DNA from 4 places in the Planococcus sp. SSTMD024 genome. Region 1 is predicted to be linked to each of the others. Evidence: riboswitches for the same ligand, from Rfam matches in the RefSeq annotation. Region 1 holds a riboswitch; each other region holds the start of a gene.
The links. A riboswitch is a leader RNA that binds a small molecule or an ion and turns the genes downstream of it on or off. The one in region 1 is predicted to bind S-adenosylmethionine.
Positions count from the first base shown of each region.

Region 1 (5,657 bases):
GACCAGCACGGCACTGCGATTGTCACGCTGGCCGGCCTCATCAATTCCTTGAAGCTCGTTGAAAAGGAAGTGGAAGATGTGAAAGTGGTCGTCAACGGCGCTGGTGCAGCGGGCATCGCCATTGTCAAATTGCTGGCGAAATTCGGGTTCGGCCATATTGTCATGTGCGACACGAAAGGCGCGATTTATAATGGCCGCCCGAATGGCATGAACCCGTTCAAGGCGGAAGTGGCGGAAATGAGCAATTACCAGATGGAACAAGGGCATTTGGCGGATGTCATCGCCGGTGCCGACGTCTTTGTCGGCGTGTCGGCAGAAGGCGCATTGACGGAAAGCATGGTGCGTTCGATGAATGAAGATCCGGTCATCTTTGCGATGGCGAACCCGAATCCTGAAATCTTGCCGCAAGCCGCGAAATCGGCCGGTGCCCGGGTCATCGGGACAGGGCGTTCCGATTTCGCCAACCAGGTCAATAACGTATTGGCATTCCCTGGATTGTTCCGGGGCGCACTCGATGTACAGGCGAGCGACATTAACGACGCGATGAAAATCGCGGCAGTTGAAGCAATTGCCGCCTTGATCGCCACCCATGAACTTCACGAGGATTATGTGATACCGAAGCCGTTCGACCCGCGCGTTGCACAGGCGGTCGCTGAAGCAGTCGCTAGGGCTGCCGAAGAAACGGGCGTTGCCAAAGTATCGCTCAAAGAGCCTGCCCAGCAGATTGTCTTATAATAAATAGAAGAAAGCCTGAATTCCCCTCCCCCTGGAATTCAGGCTTTCTTAGGTTTCGTGGCTGCAGGATGAAAAGGCATAAAAAAAAGACTGTCCGGCTTCGTCAGTTAGATGACGAGGGGGACAGTCTTTTTTAATGAGCACAATCAATCAGCGACGCTGAGTCCTTTGGCGATGGCAATTTTTTCGAGCGCCTGGCTGAAGTCGTTGATTAAGTCATCGGGATGCTCGAGCCCTGCAGAGAAACGCAGAAGCCCATCGGTGATGCCGCGTTTTTCACGTTCAGCGGGGGGCATGGCCGCATGGGACATGGTAGCCGGATAGGACAGGATCGATTCGACGGCGCCAAGGCTGACAGCAAATACCGGGATCTCCAAAGTATCCACAAGAATGCGGGCTGCGTCTTTATCCGCCAGGCGGAACGACAGCACACAGCCTGCATGGCTTGCCTGGCGGCTATGGATTGGGTTTCCGGGATGGAACGAAAAGCCCGGATAATAGACTTCCTCGACAAGCGGATGCCTATGCAAATATTCCGCAATGCGTGCGGTCGTCTCGCCGGATTGTTTCGTGCGGGCGCCGAGCGTTTTGATGCCTTGAATCAATGTATAAGAGTCCTGTGCGCCGAGCACAGAGCCGAATGTGTTTTGGATGAAGGCCAATTGTTCCCCGAGGCCGGCATCTTTTGTCACCGCCAGCCCAGCTGTGATATCGCTATGGCCAGACAGGAACTTCGTCGCGCTGTGAAGCACGATATCCGCGCCGAGTTCAAGCGGATTCTGGTAAAGCGGTGTCATGAACGTGTTATCGACAAACGTCATCGCGTCATTCGCCTTTGCCAGTTTGGCGGCCATTTCGATATCGGTGATTTTCATGACGGGATTGGAAGGGGTTTCGATGTAAACCACTTTCGTATTCGGCAGGAAAGCCGCGGCCACTTCGCCAAGGTCGGTCATGTCGACGAATGTGTAATCGACTTTGAATTTTTCCAGCACTTCCGTGATGAAGCGGTAAGTGCCGCCGTACACGTCTTCTGAAACGAGCACATGGTCGCCGGCTTTCAACAGCATGAATGCCGATGAAATGGCCGCCATGCCGGAAGAAAAGGCCAAGCCCCGTGCGCCGCCTTCAAGTTTGGCGATCGTTTCCTCAAGTGATTTGCGCGTCGGGTTGCCGGAGCGGCTGTAATCAAATGGGCCGAACGAATCGATGCTTTCCTGGTGGAAAGTCGATGATAAATAAATCGGCACATTGACTGCGCCTGTTAATGGATCGATGCCTGCGGAATGGATCAATTTCGTCTCGCGTCGTTCACTCATGGGAAACGACCTCCTTTTCCAGTTTGGCCAGGGCTTGCGATAAATCAGCAATCAAATCTTCTGCCTGCTCTACGCCTACCGAGAAGCGGAGCAGGCGGTTACAGACGCCGCGCGCCGTGCGTTCCGCGACCGGCATATCGGCATGGGTCTGCGTCGCAGGATAGGTGATGAAACTTTCCACACCGCCGAGGCTTTCGGCGAACGTGATGAGCGATAGGCTCTCGAGGAATTCCCCGATCCATTGTTCTTCACGCAGGCGGAACGACAGCATGCCGCCTTTTCCCGGATACAGCACGTCTGTCACGGTCTCTTGCGTTTCAAGGAAGCGGGCGAGTTCCTTGGCATTCGCTTCGTGCTGGCGCATGCGAAGCGGCAAAGTTTTCAAGCCGCGGATCAACAGCCAGGAATCGAGCGGCGACAGCACAGCGCCAGCCGAGTTGTGGGCGTTGAAAAGCTCTTCGCATAAAGTCTTGCCTTTTGCGGCGACAAGCCCGGCAAGTACATCGTTATGGCCGCCGATGTATTTGGTTGCGCTGTGCAGCACGATATCAGCGCCGATTGCGAGCGGCTGCTGCAAGAAAGGCGTCAGGAAGGTGTTGTCGACAATCAACAGCAAATTATGGCGCTTCGCCAGTTGGGCGTATATTTCCAAATCGATCTCCTGCATCAGCGGGTTGGTCGGCGTTTCGATGAAAATCGCTTTCGTATTGGCATTGATTTTCGCTTCAACCGTCTTTGGATCGATGAAGGAATCGTATACGGGACGGATATGGTATTTTTCTTCATATTGTTCCAGCAATCGGTATGTGCCCCCGTAAATATCCTCAGGAAGCAAAATTTCATCGTTCGGGCGGAACAGAGAGAGGACCAATTGGATCGCGGCCATGCCGGAGCTGCACGCAAATCCTGCATCGCCGCCTTCTAAGTTTGCGATTCCTTCTTCAAGCAGCTGGCGTGTCGGATTTTTTGTCCGCGTATAGTCGTAGCCCGTGGATTTGCCAAGGCCTTCGTGTTCATAGGCGGTAGAAAGGTAAATCGGGGGATTGACCGCCCCGGTCCGTTCGTCGCTGCGATTGCCCAGCTGCACCAGGCGCGTTTCTAAACTATGTTGTGTCATGATCCTCATCCTTTCAAAATCAAAAAGCAGGGGCGTTCTTCTATGATAAGAAGAAAGCCCCTGCTGTATATGCCATCTCCTCATCTACTAGGCTACGCCTATTGGAATTAGCACCGTGACAAACTCGTCCGGTTGCTGAGACTTCACAGGGCCAAATCCCTCCATCTCTCTAGATAAGAATCATTTTATATAGTTGTGGTTGGTTGATGTTTTCCATCATACGGCAATCGCTTAAGAAATACAAGCGGAATATTGAAAATACTCTTGCGATTCCAGAAAAGGCGCTCACTTTTATTTCGGAGGCTGAAATGGTATGCTGAGGTATACTTTTATCATGCCTGGCCGCCGCAAGGCCAGTTGCAAAGGGGTTCTGAAATTATGTACATCGTCACATCGACCGTCAGTGTACCGGTAGACAAAGTGCAAGACGTCATAGAAATATACCGAAAACGTTCACGGCGCGTGGACCAGGCGGAAGGCTTCACTTCATTCCGGTTGATCCAGAACACGAAAAAGCGCCACGAACTGACCGTCCACCTGGAATGGCAGTCCAAACAGGCATACATGAACTGGGTCAAGAGCCAGGAGTTCAAGGAAATCCATGACCTGGAGAAGAACTACCCAGACCAGGAACTCGCGGGAATCGTCCCGAAAGTCCATCAATACGAAGTGGTGGCCGAATGAACCTGGAGCAGAAACAGCAAATCGCAACCGACACGGCAGACGGCATTTACGAAGCGTACCCGAATTTATGGGAGCGTTTCGGCGATAGGGGATATGAACATACCGTCAAGGACAATCATCATCACTTGGATTATCTCGAAACGGCTTGGGAGCTGCAGAGCGAACAATCCTTTCTCGATTATGCCATCTGGCTCGAGACGGTGCTCGTAAGCCGCAACGTGGAAACTGCGCTCATCATCGATAATTTCAGGCGGCTTATCGAAATCGTGCCGCGCTATACGGAAACAACGCAAGGAGATTTCATGCGGGGCTGCCTCGATCGCGCAGTCCGGTTATTGGAGCTCCCTCCACATAAAAGGAGCTGATCAAATGAACGAGTCAACACAGCTTTCGGATCTTTTTCTCCAAGGGGAGGAAGAGGAAGCTTTGAAATACGTCCAGGATTTCCTGGAAAGCCATTCACATGAACAGCTTTACGGCGAACTCTTGACGCCGGCGATGTACCGCATCGGCGAATTATGGGAACAAAATGAGATTTCGGTGGCAGAAGAGCATTTGGCAACCGCCGTTTGCGATTTTGTCTTGTCCGCTACGGAACTACGCAATAAAGATAAGGATGGCCGCAAAAAAGCGATGATCTTTGGCCCAGAAGGCGAAGAGCATTACATCGGGCTCAAGATGGTCGCGGCCATGTTCCGTGATGAAGGTTATGATGTCCGCTATATGGGGCCGAATTTGCCGCTCGATTCAGCTCTCGAATTGGCTGGTGACTGGCAGCCGGATGTTGTTGCCCTGTCAGGGGCCCTTGCACACCGCTTGCCGGTGTTAAAAACCTACGCGGAAGCATTCTCTAAGGTGGACTCAAATCCAGCCGTTCTCATTGGTGGCAGGGCCGTCACTTTGTCGAGCTTTGCGGATTTGCATGTAAAAGGAGCGGTGGTCGTTCGGGAACTCGGTGCGCTCAGGGAATGGATCCGCACGGGAAAGGGGCCGAACGATGACACGCTCTCCACTGGCTGAATGGCCGCTTCCGGCTTTTCAATTGAACAATAGCTTTGCGGTCGTCGACCAATCCCTGGAGGCCGAACAGCTCTTCGGCAAACCGGAAACCTTTTTTGAATTGCTTGATGAAGGCAGCAGGCCGAAAGCGGAACGCTTGTTGAAACAACGCGACGGCAAAAAACCTGTCGAATTGAATTTCATCACAGCGGCGGGCTTTTTTTTGGCAGATGTCCACTACCGCTGGGACAGCGATTTTTTGCTGAATCTCGTGTTGGTGCCAAAAGATGAACAAATGGCTGCCAGCATGGCGCAGTTAATTCGCTTGAGGGGCCGCTTGAAAGAAACAGATTACGAATTGCTCAAGGAAAAAGAACGGTCGGATGCTCTGCTGGAGAAAGTGCGCGAACTTTCCGCCCCGTGCATCGCAATCGGCGGAGCCTATGTGCTCATTCCCTTGTTCGGCAATTTGGATGCGAAAAAAGTTGAAGCGATTCGCCCGTTTATTGTCACGCGCATCTATGAATATGAGGCCGAGACGGTTGTCGTCGATTTGACGGCAATGGGAACGGTGACGCAAGAAGGCGTCAGTTACTTGGAATCGCTCGTGCAAACCTTGGGGGTCATGGGAATCGATGCGGTCATTACCGGGGTGAAACCAGAACATGCCCAAAAATTGCATCTGTTGAGACGGGAGATGAATTTGCGTTTCGAAGCTTCATTGGAATCCGTTTTGAGTGCAGCTGCTGAAAAAATTGACGAAACCGGCTCATGAGGCCGGTTTTTCTGCGTTTTTAAAGGTT
Region 1 covers NZ_JBGGNS010000022.1:1,084,135-1,089,791, forward strand. The annotation lists gene ystJ (NADP-dependent malic enzyme) at 1-735, shown strand, start outside; gene AB9R92_RS14020 (aminotransferase class I/II-fold pyridoxal phosphate-dependent enzyme) at 882-2,054, opposite strand; gene AB9R92_RS14025 (methionine biosynthesis PLP-dependent protein) at 2,047-3,171, opposite strand; SAM riboswitch class I at 3,249-3,351, opposite strand; gene AB9R92_RS14030 (antibiotic biosynthesis monooxygenase family protein) at 3,550-3,855, shown strand; gene AB9R92_RS14035 (hypothetical protein) at 3,852-4,220, shown strand; gene AB9R92_RS14040 (cobalamin B12-binding domain-containing protein) at 4,225-4,875, shown strand; gene AB9R92_RS14045 (STAS domain-containing protein) at 4,853-5,629, shown strand.

Region 2 (5,657 bases), on a different contig from region 1:
GAAGACAATGTCACGATCGGCCATCAAGTGACCCTTCACAGCTGCAAAATCAAAAAAGGCGCTCTGGTCGGCATGGGCTCGATCATTCTGGACGGCGCTGAAATTGGCGAAGGGGCATTCATCGGCGCCGGAAGTCTCGTCCCGCAAGGAAAGAAAATCCCGCCAGGCACACTGGCGTTCGGACGCCCGGCAAAAGTGGTACGTGAACTGAACGAAGCGGACAAAAAGGACATGGAACGCATTGTCCGGGAGTATGCGGAAAAAGCCGCCTATTATAAATCACTCCAATAGAAAAAGCAGGCGGGAAAAATCCGCCTGCTTTTTATTATGCGTTTGCTTGTTGTTTCAAAGCATCCGCTTTGTCTGTGCGTTCCCACGGAAGGTCGACATCCGTGCGTCCGAAATGGCCATAAGCCGCTGTCTGTTTGTAGATCGGGCGGCGCAGGTCGAGCATCTTGATGATGCCGGCCGGGCGCAAATCAAAGTTTGCGCGCACGAGTTCGATCAATTTGTCTTCGCTGACTTTCCCTGTGCCGAACGTATCGACCGCAATCGATACCGGATGTGCCACGCCGATTGCATAGGCTAGCTGCACTTCACATTTATCGGCAAGGCCAGACGCGACGATATTCTTCGCCACATAACGGGCTGCATACGCGCCGGAACGGTCGACTTTTGTCGCATCTTTACCGGAGAATGCGCCACCGCCATGTCGTGCATAACCACCGTACGTATCAACGATGATTTTGCGGCCTGTAAGCCCTGCATCACCTTGAGGCCCGCCGATGACAAAGCGTCCTGTCGGGTTGATGAAGTATTTCGTTTCGGCGTCAAGCAGTTCGGCCGGCACGACTTCGTTGATGACGTATTCTTTCAAGTTGCGTTGGATTTGCTCCAACGATACTTCAGGATGGTGCTGCGTCGAAATGACGATCGTATCGACACGCACTGGTTTATTGTTCTCATCATATTCAATCGTTACTTGCGTTTTGCCATCAGGGCGCAAATACGGCAAGATTTCTTCTTTGCGCACTTCTGCCAAGCGGCGTGCGAGTTTGTGCGCCAGGCTGATCGGCAATGGCATCAATTCCTCTGTTTCGTTTGACGCATACCCGAACATCAAGCCTTGGTCGCCTGCTCCGATCTCATCCAACTCTTTGTCGGTCATCTGGCCTTCACGCGCTTCAAGTGCCACGTTGACGCCGGCAGCGATATCCGCCGACTGCTCATCAATCGCTGTCAACACTGCGCTCGTCTCGGAATCGAATCCGTATTTCGCACGTGTATAGCCGATCTCTTTGACGGTCTGGCGGACGACTTTCGGAATGTCTACATATGTGGATGTCGTGATTTCACCTGCGACAAGGACGAGCCCTGTCGTTACAGTCGTCTCGCATGCGACACGCGCATTCGGGTCTTCTGTTAGGATCGCATCCAGGATTGCGTCTGAAATTTGGTCGCAAATTTTATCCGGATGCCCTTCTGTTACTGATTCTGATGTGAATAATCGACGGTTTGTCAAAAAAAGTTCCTCCTTATATCCTGCGAGATTGCTCTCGAAATTGATACGGTACTCATTTTCCCATGTCAAGTCCGTTTCCACCTATGGAATTGAACTTCCAGCTTTTTCAGCCTGCACACGAGGATTAAGGGCATTCCATAAAAAAATCCCTTCACTCATCTTAATACATGAGGAAAGGAATAATCATCATAAGCACCTTTCACTCTTATCGTCCAAGGCATTCGCCTTGCTTCAGGTTGGGCACCATCGCTGCAATTGCAGCAGGTTGCCGGGTTTCATCGGGCCTGCACCCTCCACCAGCTCGGAATAAGAGTATCCGTTCAATTTCCCATCATACGGAATGCGGCCCCAGCTGTCAACGTTTTTACCGGAAACGGTTGCCAGACGTTTAAGCATGCAGCTTTTTCTACTATTAAAAATTCACAAATCATGAACATTGATAGATTTCTAGTTATTAGTATAGACTAATCGCGTTAATGTGTTATACTAATGTTCGAATATACATCTTCCCCATTCATTTGGGAATAAACGAAAAGGAAGGTACATATATATGACTTCAGTGAATCTAGCAAATGATTTGAAAGAGCTTTTGAACGGCTCCAATGTCAATATCCAACTATCCGTCCCCCAATTGGTAGAGGCAGCAACATCCCGCGGGGAGGCAGTATTGACGCGTGAAGGCGCAGTCAAAGCGGAAACAGGCAAATACACTGGCCGTTCGCCTAAAGACAAGTATATGGTAGAAGAGGCGATTTCGAAAGACAAAATTGACTGGGGCAGCGTCAATCGCCCGATTTCCTCTGAAATCTTCGAAAACCTATATGCTAAAGTCCTCAATCATTTGAAAGAAAAAGACGCTTTGTACGTCTTCAAAGGCTTTGCCGGCGCGGATCCCGAGTCCCGCCTTGCGATTCAGACGATTAACGAATATGCGTGGCATAACCTGTTCGCCCATCAATTGTTCATCCGCCCGACTGCGGAAGAACTGAAGGCGCATGAAGCTGAATTCACTGTCGTTTACGCCCCGACTTTCCACGCAGACCCTGCAGTGGACGGAACGGATTCCGAAACCTTCATCATCGTTTCGATGGAAAAGAAAATCATTTTGATCGGCGGTACGGAATACGCAGGCGAAATGAAGAAATCCATCTTCTCGATCATGAACTACATCCTTCCTGAAAAAGGCATCCTGCCGATGCACTGCTCGGCGAATGTCGGAAAAAATGACGATGTCGCCTTGTTCTTCGGACTTTCCGGTACAGGGAAAACGACTTTGTCGGCTGACCAAGACCGCAAATTAATCGGCGACGATGAGCACGGCTGGTCCGATAACGGCGTCTTTAACATCGAAGGCGGCTGCTACGCAAAAACGATCAACTTGTCGCGTGAAAACGAGCCGCAAATCTTTGACGCTATCCGTTTCGGCTCGGTCCTTGAAAACGTAGTCGTTGACGAAGATACGCGCATCCCGGATTACGACAACGGATCGCTGACAGAAAACACGCGTGCAGCATACCCGATCGATGCCATCGATAACATCGTCGTCCCTTCTGTCGCAGGTCACCCGAAGACGATCGTCTTCTTGACGGCGGACGCGTTCGGCGTATTGCCTCCAATCAGCAAATTGACCAAAGAACAAGCAATGTACCACTTCCTAAGCGGCTATACATCGAAACTTGCCGGCACAGAACGCGGCATCACATCACCAGAAGCGACATTCTCGACGTGCTTCGGCTCACCATTCCTCCCGCTTCACGCGACCGTCTATGCGGAAATGCTCGGCGACAAAATCGATGAGCACGGTGCAGATGTTTACCTCGTGAACACAGGATGGACTGGCGGCATCTACGGAGTTGGAAGCCGGATGAAATTGTCCTACACACGCACGATGGTTCGCGCAGCGATCCGCGGCGACTTGAACGGCGTGGAAATGGAACATGAATCCGTCTTCGGCTTGAATATGCCGAAAGAAATCCCAGGCGTTCCGACTGAAGTATTGAACCCGCGCAATGCATGGGCTGATAAAGAAGCTTATGACCAAAAAGCACAGGAATTGGCGAAGAAGTTCAAAGACAACTTTGAAAAATTCGGCACTGTGGATGCTGGCATCAGCCAAAAAGGCGGCCCTACCCATAACTGATCCAATCATAAAAGGACGAAGAGAAATGGTCATTTCTCTTCGTCCTTTTTTAGTTTCGCCCTTAATCGTCGCATTAAGCCTGTGCGTTATCAGGAATAGTCTCTGCTGTACCCTCTTTGCGCTTCTCCTGCTCTTTCATCCACAGCGTCAGCGCTTTCGCGGTCTTGCGGTTTGCCAATGGCGGGAAAAAATGTGTGTACTCCGGGAAATACCAGGTTTCGCATGGCTGATCGTTGAGCTGCAAAGCTTCTTCCAACAAGAAGGCTTGCTGGGGTGAAACATTGTCGTCTTTCAAGCCGTGGATAATCAAGTAAGCGGCGTCGCTTTCCCCGATGCGCATCAGTGGATTGCGCTCCTCAAATGCCGGAAGCGCGGTATTCGGCGTGCCGCCGTAAAGCCGTTTCATCATGCGGCGCATATCGAGCCGTTCTTTGTACGTCAGTACCGTATCCGTAACACCTGCCCAAGTCACAACAGAACATATATCGCTTCTCAGCACAGCCGTCCAAAGCGCCATGATGCCGCCTCTTGAAAAAGCCAGCAAATGCACAGGGCCTGTACTGAACTTTTTCAGCACATCCACGGCATTGACGGCATCATAGCGATCTTCTCCGGCAAACTCATCTTTCCCTTCGCCGCCCCGGTTGCCGCGGTAATATGGCGCAAAAACAGTAAAGCCCATCCCCGCAAATTGCGCGATCCGTGCCGGCCGCACCATCCCGATGGACTGGATGCCCCCGCGCAAGTATAAGATGGCGCTTTTGGCGTCGCTTGTTTTCGGCTGTGCCAATAAACCTTTAATGCGCAAGCCCTCAGACCAATACGTCACTTCCCGCAAGCGCACCTTAGGATTCGGCGACGGATACCATCTCATCGATTCAATATCCCCATTTTTCAATAGTCTTCACCTTCTTTATAATTGCTTCCATGCCCGCGTCACGCATGAGAAAGCTGTAATTTTCATCGATTATAAGATTCGGAACCAGCACCGGCCCGTCCGTCTCCATCCACTTCACTTGCTTCATGTCCTCAATAACGGCTGTAAATACCGTTTTGCTGAAAGGTTTACCGGTATAAACTGTATATTCGGCAAGCCATTCCAAGTCATTGACGATAGCTCCCGTTTCTTCGTATACTTCCCGCTTCGCCGCCTGATCCAGCGATTCGCATGGCTCGGCTTTTCCCCCGGGAAATTCAAGGCCACGCACGGAATGCCTCGTCAACAGCCAATTCCCGTTACATTTTCCTATTACCAGCACATGCCGGCTTTCAAATTGCGACTGCCCTTTTTCAAAAAACAAACGGCAAGTGCAGCCATTCAAGTCTTTATATTCCATAAAATAATCCTCCCGGCTTCAGAAAAGGCGCACAACCGGCTAACGGTCGTACGCCCATTTCCTCTATTCTACTTCTTTTCGCCGAGAAATGCAGACAGCATCCAAGAATGCTTCTCTAGGTTTTGATGGATGGCATTCAGCATGTCCTCTGTCATATCATCGCCGTCTTCTGCGGCAAGTCCCATCCCTTTTTTCAAGGATTTCATGATCTTGTCGTAATCGGAAACAAGTGCGTCGACCATTTGCTCCGCGCTCTCGCTGCTTGTCGCTTCATCCACGACAGACAATTCGAGCTGTTCTTTCATTGTCGCGACGGGTTTTCCGCCAAGTGCCAGGAGACGCTCAGCAATTTCATCCATATGAAGCGTCGCTTCGTTATATAATTCTTCAAACTTCACATGCAAGGTAAAGAAAGATGGCCCTTTGACATACCAGTGGAAATTATGTAATTTTGTATAGACCACCGACCATGTAGCGACTTGTACGTTCAATTCTTCGTTTAATGCTGTTGACACAATTCATCACTCTCCATTTTTTTGATAAGCTCTTCTGCTTTATAAATACCTTTAAAACCCCTACAATAAACATCAACGAACCGCAACCAAACAAGAAAAGAGTGGAATCACGATGAAAACCGCATTAGTGAAGCTGTTCCGTT
Region 2 covers NZ_JBGGNS010000006.1:11,955-17,611, reverse strand. The annotation lists gene AB9R92_RS01275 (gamma carbonic anhydrase) at 1-291, shown strand, start outside; gene metK (methionine adenosyltransferase) at 326-1,522, opposite strand; SAM riboswitch class I at 1,725-1,835, opposite strand; gene pckA (phosphoenolpyruvate carboxykinase (ATP)) at 2,073-3,662, shown strand; gene AB9R92_RS01260 (alpha/beta hydrolase family protein) at 3,736-4,536, opposite strand; gene AB9R92_RS01255 (NUDIX domain-containing protein) at 4,541-4,999, opposite strand; gene AB9R92_RS01250 (Dps family protein) at 5,068-5,514, opposite strand; gene yidD (membrane protein insertion efficiency factor YidD) at 5,627-5,657, shown strand, end outside.
Region 2: linked by a shared signal. The riboswitch ahead of metK (methionine adenosyltransferase) and the one ahead of AB9R92_RS14025 (methionine biosynthesis PLP-dependent protein) in region 1 are both predicted to bind S-adenosylmethionine.

Region 3 (5,657 bases), on a different contig from region 1:
TCCGTGGAGTCGATGACGAGTGGCACTTTCACTTTTTTGACGACTTCCTGCATGAATGCCGCCATGTCCTCGAGTTCGTCGCGGTCCGGGTTCGCCAGGCAAATATCGATGACATGCGCCCCGTTCTTCACTTGGGCGCGGGCGATTTCCGCCGCTTCCTCGAATTTTCCTTCAATGATCAGCCGCTTGAATTTGCGCGAGCCGATGACATTCGTGCGTTCGCCGACAAATAACGGGCGCATCGACTCGTCATATTCGAGCACTTCGATGCCGGATACCGCATGGCCATGGCTCGTTTCATTGCGCTCGCGCGGGGCCAGCCCGTCAACCGCTTCGCGCACCGCCGCGATATGCGCTGGCGTCGTGCCGCAACAGCCGCCGACGACGTTAAGCCAGCCTTTTTCAGCGAAGCCGCGCAGTTTTTTTGACAAAGATTCCGGCGTCTCATGGTAATGCCCTTCCTCATCCGGCAGCCCGGCGTTCGGGTAGCAGCTGACATAGCCTGATGACAATTCAGACAATGAACGCAAATGATCGGTCATGAATTCCGGCCCCGTCGCGCAGTTCAAGCCGACCGATAGCGGCTTGATGTGTTCGATCGACACATAAAACGCTTCGATCGTCTGTCCGGCGAGCGTCGTGCCCATCGGTTCAATCGTCCCCGAAATCATCACCGGCAATTCCACGCCGGTTTCTTCGAAGGCGTCGCGTATTGCGATCGTCGCCGCTTTGACGTTGAGCATATCCTGGCTCGTCTCAAGGAGCAATAGATCCGCGCCGCCTTCAATCAAGGCTTTCGCCTGGACCTGGAAGTCAGCTTTCAATTCATCGAATGTGATGCCGCCGGTTACCGACAAAGTTTTCGTCGTCGGCCCGAGAGCACCCGCCACAAAGCGCGGCCATTCCGGGGTCGAATATTTCGCCTGGCTCTTTTTGGCGATTTCGACTGCTTTTTGATTGATTTCCGCGGCGCGATGGCCGAGCCCGTATTCATCGAGGACGACTGGCGTGCCGCCGAAAGTGTTCGTGCAGATGATGTCAGCGCCCGCTTCGAGATAGGCGTCGTGCACTCCTTCGAGCACATCGGGTCGGACAATATTCAAGTATTCGTTGCAGCCGTCGTACTCCTCGCCGCCGAAATCCTCCGCAGACAAGTCCGCGTTTTGGATCATCGTCCCCATCGCGCCGTCAATGATGAGGATGCGTTTTTCGAGCTGCTGTTCAATTAGATGTTTAGGCATAGGCACGATCGCTCGCTTTCTTTAAATCTAGTTGTCGGATGTGGCGGATCAATTCCACCGTCATGTCGTAGCGCACAAATGGCGTGATCAAATAAATGCCGTTGAACAATTCCGCTGCCGTGTCGATCAGCTCTTTGGCAATTTGGATGCCTTCAGCCGTCGCTTTTTCCTTGTCTTCGCCGCAAGCCCGCATGCGGTCAAGTGCCTCTTCGGACAATTTGATGCCCGGCACTTCGTTGTGCAGGAAGTCGGCGCTGCGGATGCTCGTCAGCGGCATGACCCCAAGGAAAATCGGCGTGTCCAGATGCTTCGTTGCTTCGTGGATTTCGATGATTTTCTCTTTTGTATAGACCGGCTGTGAAATGAAGTAATCCGCCCCGGCTTCGATTTTCTTCTCGAGCCGTTGAACCGCCCGTTCCACGACGCGGACGTTCGGGTTGAACGCGGCAGCGACCGAGAAGTTCGCTTTTTTCCGCAGCGGTTTTCCGGAAAATGAAATGCCTTCATTGAGCTTTTTGATGAGCTGGATCAATTCCATGCTCGAGACATCATAGACGCTGGTGGCGCCCGGGAAATCACCGACTTTGGTCGGGTCGCCCGTGACGGCGAGTATGTCGTGGATGCCAAGTGCGTCAAGCCCCATAATATGTGATTGCAGGCCAATCAAATTGCGGTCGCGGCACGTAATATGCGCAAGAGGTCTGACATCCTGCTTATGCTTGATGATCGAACCCATCGCCATATTGCTGATACGCGGCGAGGCGAGTGAATTATCGGCCATCGTGATGGCGTCGATGCCTTCTGCGTCCAATGCTTTTGAACCTTCGAGGAATTTCTCGATATCCAAATGGCGCGGCGTATCCAGTTCGACGATGATCGTCCGCTCGGTTTTTGCTTTTTCGTGCAGCGGCTTGTCTTTTAACGCCTCCGCCTCGCGGATGACGATCGGCTTTTTCTCTTCGACTTTCTTTTCGGTGATCGGCTGCAAATGGCCGATGCGTTTTTTCACCGCTTCGATATGCTTCGGCGTCGTGCCGCAACAACCGCCAATGAGGCGCACGCCTTCTTCGCGCAGCAATAGTGCCGCACGGCCGAAATAATCGGCTTCCGATTCGTAGACGATGCGCCCGTCTTCGATATCCAATAGCGAAGCGTTCGGGTACGCCGACAAAAAGGCTTTTTCCGACAGTTCAACGCCTTCGAATGCCTGGATCGTGTGGTGCGGGCCAAGGCGGCAGTTGACGCCGACAATTTCCGCGCCGAGCGCATCGAGCCGTTTCAGCCCTTCGTTCAAGCTCATGCCGTTTTGCAGGATGCCGGGTTCGTGCATCGACAATTGGGCGATAAGCGGGGCGTCCGTCAGTTTCTTCAAATGCGTGACAGTCGCCGCCAGTTCCTCGAAATCGTAATACGTCTCGAGCAACAAGCCGTCCGGGTCGCCGGACAATAGATGCCGGGCTTGCTGGTCGACCATGGCGACGATCTCATCCAAAGTCGCATCACTTTTGCGGATGCCGCGGATGCCGCCGATTGTGCCGACAACAAACTGCCCGCCATCTTTTGCCGCTTTATTGGCGATGGCGATCGCTGCTTTATTGATCGCTTCGGTCTGTTCTTCGAGCCCGTAGCGCGCCAGTTTATGGGCATTCGCCCCGTAGGTGTTTGTTTGGATGATGTCCGCTCCGGCCGCGATATAGTCGCGGTGGATCTTTTCGATCACTTCCGGGCGCTGGATGTTCAATTCCTCGTTGCAGTATTCGATGCCGTAGGAGTACAACAATGTCCCCATGGCACCGTCCGCCGTCAGCATCCGTTTGTTCAGTTCATCTAATAACATGATTCGTCCTCCTCCGTCTGATTTTGCCGTGCAGCTGCGGACGCATCGATATGAAACAAAAAAAGCCTTCCATGAAAAAGAAGGCTTTACGATATCGGACTCGTTCCTTTTCATCTGCCAGGCGTGTGCCTGCTGGAATTAGCACCTGACCGCAAGCGGCTGGTTGCTGAAGCGTCATCGGGCCAGTCCCTCGACTTCTCTAGATAAGAATTCACTATGCAGTTTTCAGTATTCCCACATGATACCCCCTGCGGTGATTCGGGTCAAGCTGATTTATCAAAAAACAACGAACTTTCTGTTACATTCCTGATCTCTCACCAGGCATCCGGGACGCGCGGATTGAATTTGGCGGCTTCGACGGTGAATTTATACCAAGTGAAGGCTTGGCCGTCGATCATCCAGGTGATGTCGATGCGCCGCGGGATTTCGATGCCTTCGATGTTCTGCCATTCGTGCACTTCCGCAATGCACGGCAAGCGCTTGGCATCTTCCCCGATGTCCTTATAGCGCATCGCACGCGCCCGTTTCATGCGCCCTTTTTCGTCGAACTCGAAGGTCACATTGGCGGTCGATCCGTTATAGGTCATTTCCGCTTCCACGGAGTGATCCGTGCTGTTCAAGAAGCGCACGTACGGGCTGAACACGAGCCCCGGCAGCCACGCCATTTCCATTAAAAAGCGCTGCAAGGTGGATTCATCGAGCTTGCCATCCGGCATCGACCGGTTGATCGGCACCAGCCCCGCGAAACGGATGCGCATACCGGCGCGGCCGTCCCGGAAACTGTCGGACCCCGTCACGAACAGCCCATCCACTTTCATGCGTGCTTTCCAATAAAACGAGGGCGGTTCGACAAAGCTGTATTGCTCAGCGGTCGATTCGCTCCATTCTTCCTGTTCAGGCTTCATTTTCATCCAGCCCACTTGCTTAACATAAACGCCCATCACTTGTTCGCGCCCGATCGCGCCGCTTGCTTCCAGCCATTTGGCGATCGGTTTCGGGAGATTGTCCGTCCTCGCCTTCTCCACTTCCCCGGCATGGCGGACTTCCGGCCACGTCGGTTTGACGAGCCGCGTCATGTCTTTGTATTTTCGGTAAGCTCCGTATGCCCCAAGCGTCGTCAATGCTAAAACCGGCCATATGCGTTTCATGCCTCAGACCCCTTTCCGATTATGCTGCGCTGTTACGTTCAAGCTATCTCCTTGTGTATCTCTTTCGACACGGCAGCTGTTTTCCCTGCCTAGCTCGGCCAATAGAAAACGCCTCCGGAAGAGGGCCATTCCGGAGGCGTTTAAAATTCATCAGTTTAGATTTTCAAGAGCCGGTTCAAGATGTTCTTTCAATGCCGGCCCCATCGTTTGCGAATAAAGCGTCGTCAAATGATGTTCATCGCGGTAGACAAGGACATTGCCAACGACAGGTGGGCACGTATCATCCGTGCAGAAATACTCGGACAAATCGGCGAACGTCACATTGTCCGGAATGCCTTCTGTATTTTCCCACGGCACGACATCAGACAATGCTTTTTCCCTCGGCATGGAACAGTTCGCCTGGCTTAAGTTTTCCAAACACTTTGTCGGATCGACTTTCATGCGCGGATTGTCGCGTACGGCAAAAACAGCAGAGACCCCTTCAAAACGCTGCCATTTGTCGATATATCCGATAGGTACAGTATCCCCTTTTCCGACTGTTGCGGTCGTAAAGATCGTGTCCGGCGGATCTTCCAGCAAATGCTGTTCCAAATTATCGTTCCACTCCATACACGATTCGGTCAGCAATTCGCCGAAATCATCCGCGGTAAAACGGCACGCATCTTTAATATAGACATCGATGCGCATATTCAATTCTTCCGCGATTTCCTCGAGTGCCGGGAACCAATGCCCTGAATGCGAACCGCCGACCAGCGCCACCACATGATCTGGGTTTTCCGTCACGCCGAACGAACACTCTTTAATATCGGTGCTTTTGCCGCCCTTGGTCGTGCAATCATCCTCGCCGTAAAAAGTTGGCAAGTCTTCTTTCGCCGTCAGGAAATCGGGCTGTACATCAGCGCCTTTTGTCGGCTGGATGCCCTGTGAAACGGCGCGTGCGCCTGGATTATCTTCTGTTGTAAAACTGCCGCCTGTGCTTGCCTGTACCAAAACGCTCCATGACAAGCCAACGACTAGCGCCGGCATCATCATCGCTACCAGCACTTTCGACAACCGCCTTTTCGACTGTTTGACCGGCAATTTGCGCACCGGCGCCTCAACGAGACGGATCGTAATGACCGACAACGCAAAAGTCAGCGCCAAGATGCCCAAACCGCCAAATGCGGTAACCGTTTCCGTATTGAAATACGCATAATAGAACACCAGCAACGGCCAATGCCATAAATAAAAGCCGTAGGAAATGCTGCCGAAATATTGGAACGGCTTCGAGCCGAGCAATTTCTGCACGCCGAATGCCTGGCCGTTTTCAGCAGCGATGATGACCAGGATCACCCCGCCGGTCGGCAGCAATGCCGCAAATCCCGGGAACACGGTCGACACCGGCAGCACCATTCCAGTGAACGCGATGATCGCAAGCCCGGCCCAGCCCAT
Region 3 covers NZ_JBGGNS010000021.1:337,939-343,595, forward strand. The annotation lists gene metH (methionine synthase) at 1-1,241, opposite strand, end outside; gene AB9R92_RS08675 (bifunctional homocysteine S-methyltransferase/methylenetetrahydrofolate reductase) at 1,234-3,081, opposite strand; SAM riboswitch class I at 3,186-3,288, opposite strand; gene AB9R92_RS08680 (DUF6920 family protein) at 3,393-4,226, opposite strand; gene AB9R92_RS08685 (acyltransferase family protein) at 4,377-5,657, opposite strand, start outside.
Region 3: linked by a shared signal. The riboswitch ahead of AB9R92_RS08675 (bifunctional homocysteine S-methyltransferase/methylenetetrahydrofolate reductase) and the one ahead of AB9R92_RS14025 (methionine biosynthesis PLP-dependent protein) in region 1 are both predicted to bind S-adenosylmethionine.

Region 4 (5,657 bases), on a different contig from region 1:
TTCACGACTTCTTTGGAATCCATCCAAGAACGCAAGCGTCCCGAGCCCTCCAGCGCCGATGATGCCCGCCATAGCTGTATATCCAACCAAGGCGATAGCGGTTACGGTGATTCCGGAGATCAAAGCGGGTTTGGATTCAGGAAGCAGTACCTTGCGGATGATTGTCCACGTTGTCGCTCCCATCGAGCGCGCAGCTTCAATGACGCCTTTGTCGATTTCTTTCAAGGCAATCAGCACCATGCGAGCATAGAACGGAGCAGCCCCGATGATCAATGCCGGGAGCGCAGCGTTCGGCCCGCGGATGCTGCCGATCAAGAATTTTGTGAACGGGATAAGCAAAATGATCAAGATGATGAAAGGGATCGAGCGGAATATATTGACGAAGGCACCGGTCAGCCAGTTGACCACTTTATTTGCCCATAATTGGTTGGGTGCAGTCAAAAACAGGACCACGCCCAGCACTAGTCCGATGATAAACGTGAACAAAGTAGACACAGCCGTCATGTAAATCGTTTCGAGTGTCGCTTCCCACATAGCGGTCCAATCAACGTTCGGGAACAAAGTCTCAAGCATTGCCCATCACCTCCGTTTGTACATCATGTGCACCGAGGAAGGCAAGTGCCTTTGCGATTTCATCTGCTGTCCCCTTCAGTTGAAGGATCAATGTGCCATAAGCTCCGCGCTGCGTGTGGGAGATATTGCCGTGGACGATATTGACTTCCACTTGGTATTCCCGGATTAACCGTGTCAGGATCGGTTGCTCCGCCTGGTCCCCGACGAAGATCAATTTGACCAATTGCCCTTCCGGATACTGCTCGCGCAAGTGGCGCACGGTCTCTGCGGAATCTTCCGTCTCGGTCACCTGGGCGACAAAACGCTTCGTAATGTCTTCTTTCGGATGCTGGAAAACATGCAGCACTTCGCCAAGTTCAACGACGCGTCCGCCTTCCATGACTGCCACCCGGTGGCAGATCTTCCGGATGACGTGCATTTCGTGTGTGATCAAGACGATCGTCAAGCCAAGGCGCTTGTTGATGTCGACCAATAAATCCAAAATCGCATCGGTCGTCTGCGGATCGAGTGCCGAAGTTGCCTCGTCACATAACAAGACTTCCGGATCATTGGCCAGGGCACGGGCGATGCCGACGCGCTGTTTTTGCCCGCCGGAAAGCTGGGCTGGATAGGCACTTTCGCGACCTTCTAGGCCCACCAGTTCGATCAGTTCTGCAGAACGTTTGCGCCGTTCCTCTTTCCCCACTCCTGCAATTTCGAGCGGGAACTCAATGTTCTCGCGGACGGTCCGCGACCACAGTAAATTGAAATGCTGGAAGATCATGCTGACCTTTTGGCGGGCTTTGCGGAGTTTCGGCCCCGAAATCGCCGTGATGTTCTGTCCGTTGATCTCCACGGAACCTTCGCTCGGTTTTTCCAAGCCGTTCAGCAGGCGAATCAAGGTACTTTTCCCTGCCCCGCTATAGCCGATGATGCCAAAAATCTCGCCAGCCGGCACCGTTAAGTCGACGTGGTCGACAGCCGTCAAGCGCGCTTTGCCAGTATCGAATATTTTTGTCAATCCTTTTAACTCAATCATGATTGGGCACTCTCCTAAATCTTTTGCTAATAAAAAAAGCCTTCCTGCTCAGATAAGCAGAAAGGCGCATGTGTAAACACAATAAACCGTTCTCTCATCTTTCAAAGTCTGCACTTTGAGTGACTTGGCACCATTTCATCTTCATGACGGTTGCCGGGCTTCATCGGGCACTTCCCTCCACCTCTCTTTATAAGAGTTACGCTATTAAGTTAATTTCAGAAATTAAATTTATCATGCTTGGCTCTATTCGTCAACCGATTTCAACTTCTCATATAAATACGGCACCGATTGGAAGGCATAGACCTTATCCGTCACTTTGCCGTCCTGTGAAATCAATAGGCAAGGCACGCTTTCCACTTCATAGAGTTCTGCCACTTCCTGTACATAATTCAAATTGGCTTTGCCCATCGGAAGGTCTGGCAAAAGTTCTGCCACCACGCCGAGCATCTTGCTGGCCACTTGGCACGTGCCGCACATCGGCGTATACAAATAATATGCTGAAACAGGCTGCATGTTTTTTTCCTTCAGCCATTCTTTATGTGTCCATTCGTTCATGTTAGTCATTCCCTGCAACTGGATTTAAGACCCGTACATCTGCTGCGATCAGCACGTCAAGGAGCTTCCGCAGCGGTGTCGTCGCCACTTCTTTATAGCTTCGGTCGATATGGAAATGGCGGGCTTCCGGAAACTCGCGTTTGATGAGCTTGCGCAATTTGTCGCCGGAAGAATCCGCATCGACCAGGATGATGATGTCCTGCCCTTCAAAAGGCAGCAGCATTTCCTCGAGTCTTGTAGCACTTACTGTACCATTTGTGCAGAGAATCGTCACGGGTTCTGCAATCAACGGCGCTATCCGGGTTTTGTCGCTGATTCCTTCCACCACTATCACTTTCTCCATACGTATCCCCCCAGAAACAAGATATGAAAAAAAGCGCCAAAAAGAGGCGCTTTCAGAACTTACTCGTTTGTCATTTCTTTGTATTCGTCAGCTGACATCAATGCATTGACCTCATCTTCGGAAGGGGCTTCCACAACGACCATCCATGCTTTCTCATAAGGTGATTCGTTGACGAATTCCGGGCTGTCTTCAAGCTCGGAATTGACTTCGACGATTTTCCCGCTGATCGGCGCATACAATTCCGACACTGTTTTGACGGATTCGACGCTGCCGAACGGCTCGTCTTTTTTAAGCTCGTCGCCGACTTGCGGAAGCTCGACAAATACGATGTCTCCAAGTTCATCTTGCGCGAAATGAGTGATGCCGATACGTGCTTTGCCGTCTTCGACTTTGACCCATTCGTGTTCTTTTGAATAGCGAAGCTCTTGCGGTGTGCTCATCCAAACCCCTCCAAATATGTAATTGACTCAATTTCAGTTTGCCACAACCAAAGATGAAAAACAAGATGACAAACTTGTCAGCTCCATGTATTTGCGTATGCTTCTTCCTTGAAGCCGAGTGTCGCTTGCGATCCGTCCCAAGCGAGAGGGCGTTTGATGAGCATGCCGTCCGATGCAAGCAATTCGTATTGCTCATCTTCGGACATTTCCGGCAACTTTTCCTTCAATTCGAGCTCGCGGTATTTCTTGCCGCTCGTATTGAAAAACTTCTTCAGCTCGATGCCGCTCGTTTCGTGGATTTCTTTCAGTTGCGCTGCGGATGGCGGGGTTTGCGAGATATCGATATAGTCGAACTCCGCACCGTTCGCCTCGAGCCATTTCTTGCCTTTTTGGCAAGTCGAGCATTTTGGGTAAGCATAATACTGGATCATCAAATCTCCTCCTGTCTTGTAAATCAAGCATATCAAAATGCCCCGGAGCAGTCGACTCGTGAGAGGTTGGTATTTATCCCAATAAAGAACGGAAAGAAGTCGTATTTTCCGAAGCTTATCGCTCGCTTTCCGTGGGCTCGCGTCCAAGCCTCCTCAGTCGCTTTGCGCCTTGCGGGGTCTCGGTCGTCTCGCTGATCCACTGGAGTCGAGCGAACGCTTCTTCAAATACTTAGAGAGATCATTGATTGTTGAATGTAGAAAAAGGTGGCCTTACTCACAATTAATAGCGAACCATAAAATTATTCAACACTATAGAAAAACAGGAAGGGGAAACCCTTCCTGTTTTGTGCAATCTATTAGACGACGTATTTTTCTACATTGATCAATTTTTCGGATGCTTCGCGTTTTTTCGCGATCAAGTTATACGGCGTTGAACGCGTCAACTTGCGGAGTGCGGACAGCATCATGCGCTGGTTGTCGCCATCGATTGCTGCGATCAAGGTTTCTTTCGCATCTTTTTCGATTTCTTCCAAAGCTTCCTGGCAGAAGATCTGCGTGTAGAGAAGTTTCTGCTTCGCTTTTTCTTCGCCGCTTGCCGCGATGGCTTTTTCTGTGCGCAAGACGACTGATTCCATCGCGAAGACATTGCTGACGATATCCGCGATGTTCACGAGCACTTCCTGCTCCGCTTCGAGTTTCTTGCCGTAAGTCTGTGCGGCAAGTCCGGCAGCGAGGATGGCGATTTTCTTGGCGTTCTTCACCAATACTTTTTCCTGCGCCAAGGCTTCCGTTCCAACTTCTTCCGGCATCATCATCAACAGTTCTTCCTGCAAAGCTTGCGCATGTTGCAATAGCGGCAATTCGCCTTTCATCGCTTTTCGGAGCAGCGTGCCCGGTACGAGCAGGCGGTTGATTTCGTTTGTTCCTTCGAAGATCCGGTTGATGCGGGAATCACGGTAGATGCGCTCGATTTCATATTCCTGCATAAAGCCGTAGCCGCCGTGAAGCTGGACCCCTTCATCGACAATATAATCCAAAGTTTCCGTTCCGAAGAATTTATTCAATGAACATTCAATGGCAAATTCCGCGATGGAATCCGCAACCAGTTTGCCGTCCGCCTGCTGCTCATCCGTGAATCCGCTCATGCGGTCTTCAAACAATCCTACTGTGCGGTACACTGAACTTTCAACGGCATACAATTTGGATGCCATTGTCGCCAATTTCTCTTTTGTTAAGTTGAAAGAAGAGATCGGCGTCTTGAATTGCTGGCGCTGGTTCGTGTAAGGAATCGTCAATTCCATAGCGCGTTTGGATGCGCCGATTGTGCCGACGCCGAGTTTGTAGCGCCCGATGTTCAGGATGTTGAAGGCGATGATGTGTCCGCGCCCTGCTTCGCCGAGAAGGTTTTCCACAGGCACTTCCGCATCTTCCAAGATCAATGTACGCGTAGAAGACGATTTGATGCCCATTTTCTTTTCTTCCGGCCCGACCGATACGCCCCCGAAATCGCGCTCGACGATAAAGGCAGAGAACTGTTCGCCATCGATTTTCGCATAGACAACGAAGACGTCCGCGAACCCTGCGTTCGTGATCCATTGTTTTTCGCCGTTCAAGATGTAATGCGTACCCGCTTCGTTCAGTTTCGCCACGGTTTTCGCGCCCAAAGCATCCGACCCGGAGCTCGGCTCAGTCAATGCGTAAGCGGCGATTTTCTCGCCTGTCGCAAGGACCGGCAAGTATTTCTTTTTCTGTTCTTCGTTACCGAACAAGACGATCGGCAGCGATCCGATTCCGACGTGCGCGCCGTGCGTGATGGAGAAGCCGCCCGCTTTGGACATTTTCTCCGCAATCAAAGCCGAGGCGATTTTGTCGAGCCCGAGCCCGTCATATTGTTCAGGGACGTCTGCACCGAGGAGGCCAAGTTCGCCCGCTTTTTTCAAGAGCTTGACGGAATGCTCGAATTCGTGGTTCTCCAGGTTTTCGACCAAAGGCATGACTTCCGTGTTGACATAATCCTCAGTCGTCTTGGCGATCATTTTATGCTCTTCCGTGAAATCTTCCGGCGTGAACACGCGCGATAGGTCTGCATCTTCGATCAAGAAGCTTCCGCCTTTGATCAATGTTTTTTCTTGTTCCATTTTCCATTCCTCCCAATTTATCGTTTGATTGAATCCTTTGAGAAAGCTCTAACTATAGAGAGATTTGTAATACCTATAGTTTTCCGAAGCTTACCGCTCGCTTTCCGTGGGCTCGCGGCCAAGCCTCCTCAGTCGCTTCGCGCCTTGCGGGGTCTCGGC
Region 4 covers NZ_JBGGNS010000018.1:51,182-56,838, forward strand. The annotation lists gene AB9R92_RS03180 (methionine ABC transporter permease) at 1-573, opposite strand, end outside; gene AB9R92_RS03185 (methionine ABC transporter ATP-binding protein) at 566-1,591, opposite strand; SAM riboswitch class I at 1,683-1,787, opposite strand; gene AB9R92_RS03190 (thioredoxin family protein) at 1,835-2,146, opposite strand; gene AB9R92_RS03195 (toprim domain-containing protein) at 2,148-2,489, opposite strand; gene gcvH (glycine cleavage system protein GcvH) at 2,549-2,929, opposite strand; gene AB9R92_RS03205 (arsenate reductase family protein) at 3,007-3,363, opposite strand; gene AB9R92_RS03210 (acyl-CoA dehydrogenase family protein) at 3,717-5,498, opposite strand.
Region 4: linked by a shared signal. The riboswitch ahead of AB9R92_RS03185 (methionine ABC transporter ATP-binding protein) and the one ahead of AB9R92_RS14025 (methionine biosynthesis PLP-dependent protein) in region 1 are both predicted to bind S-adenosylmethionine.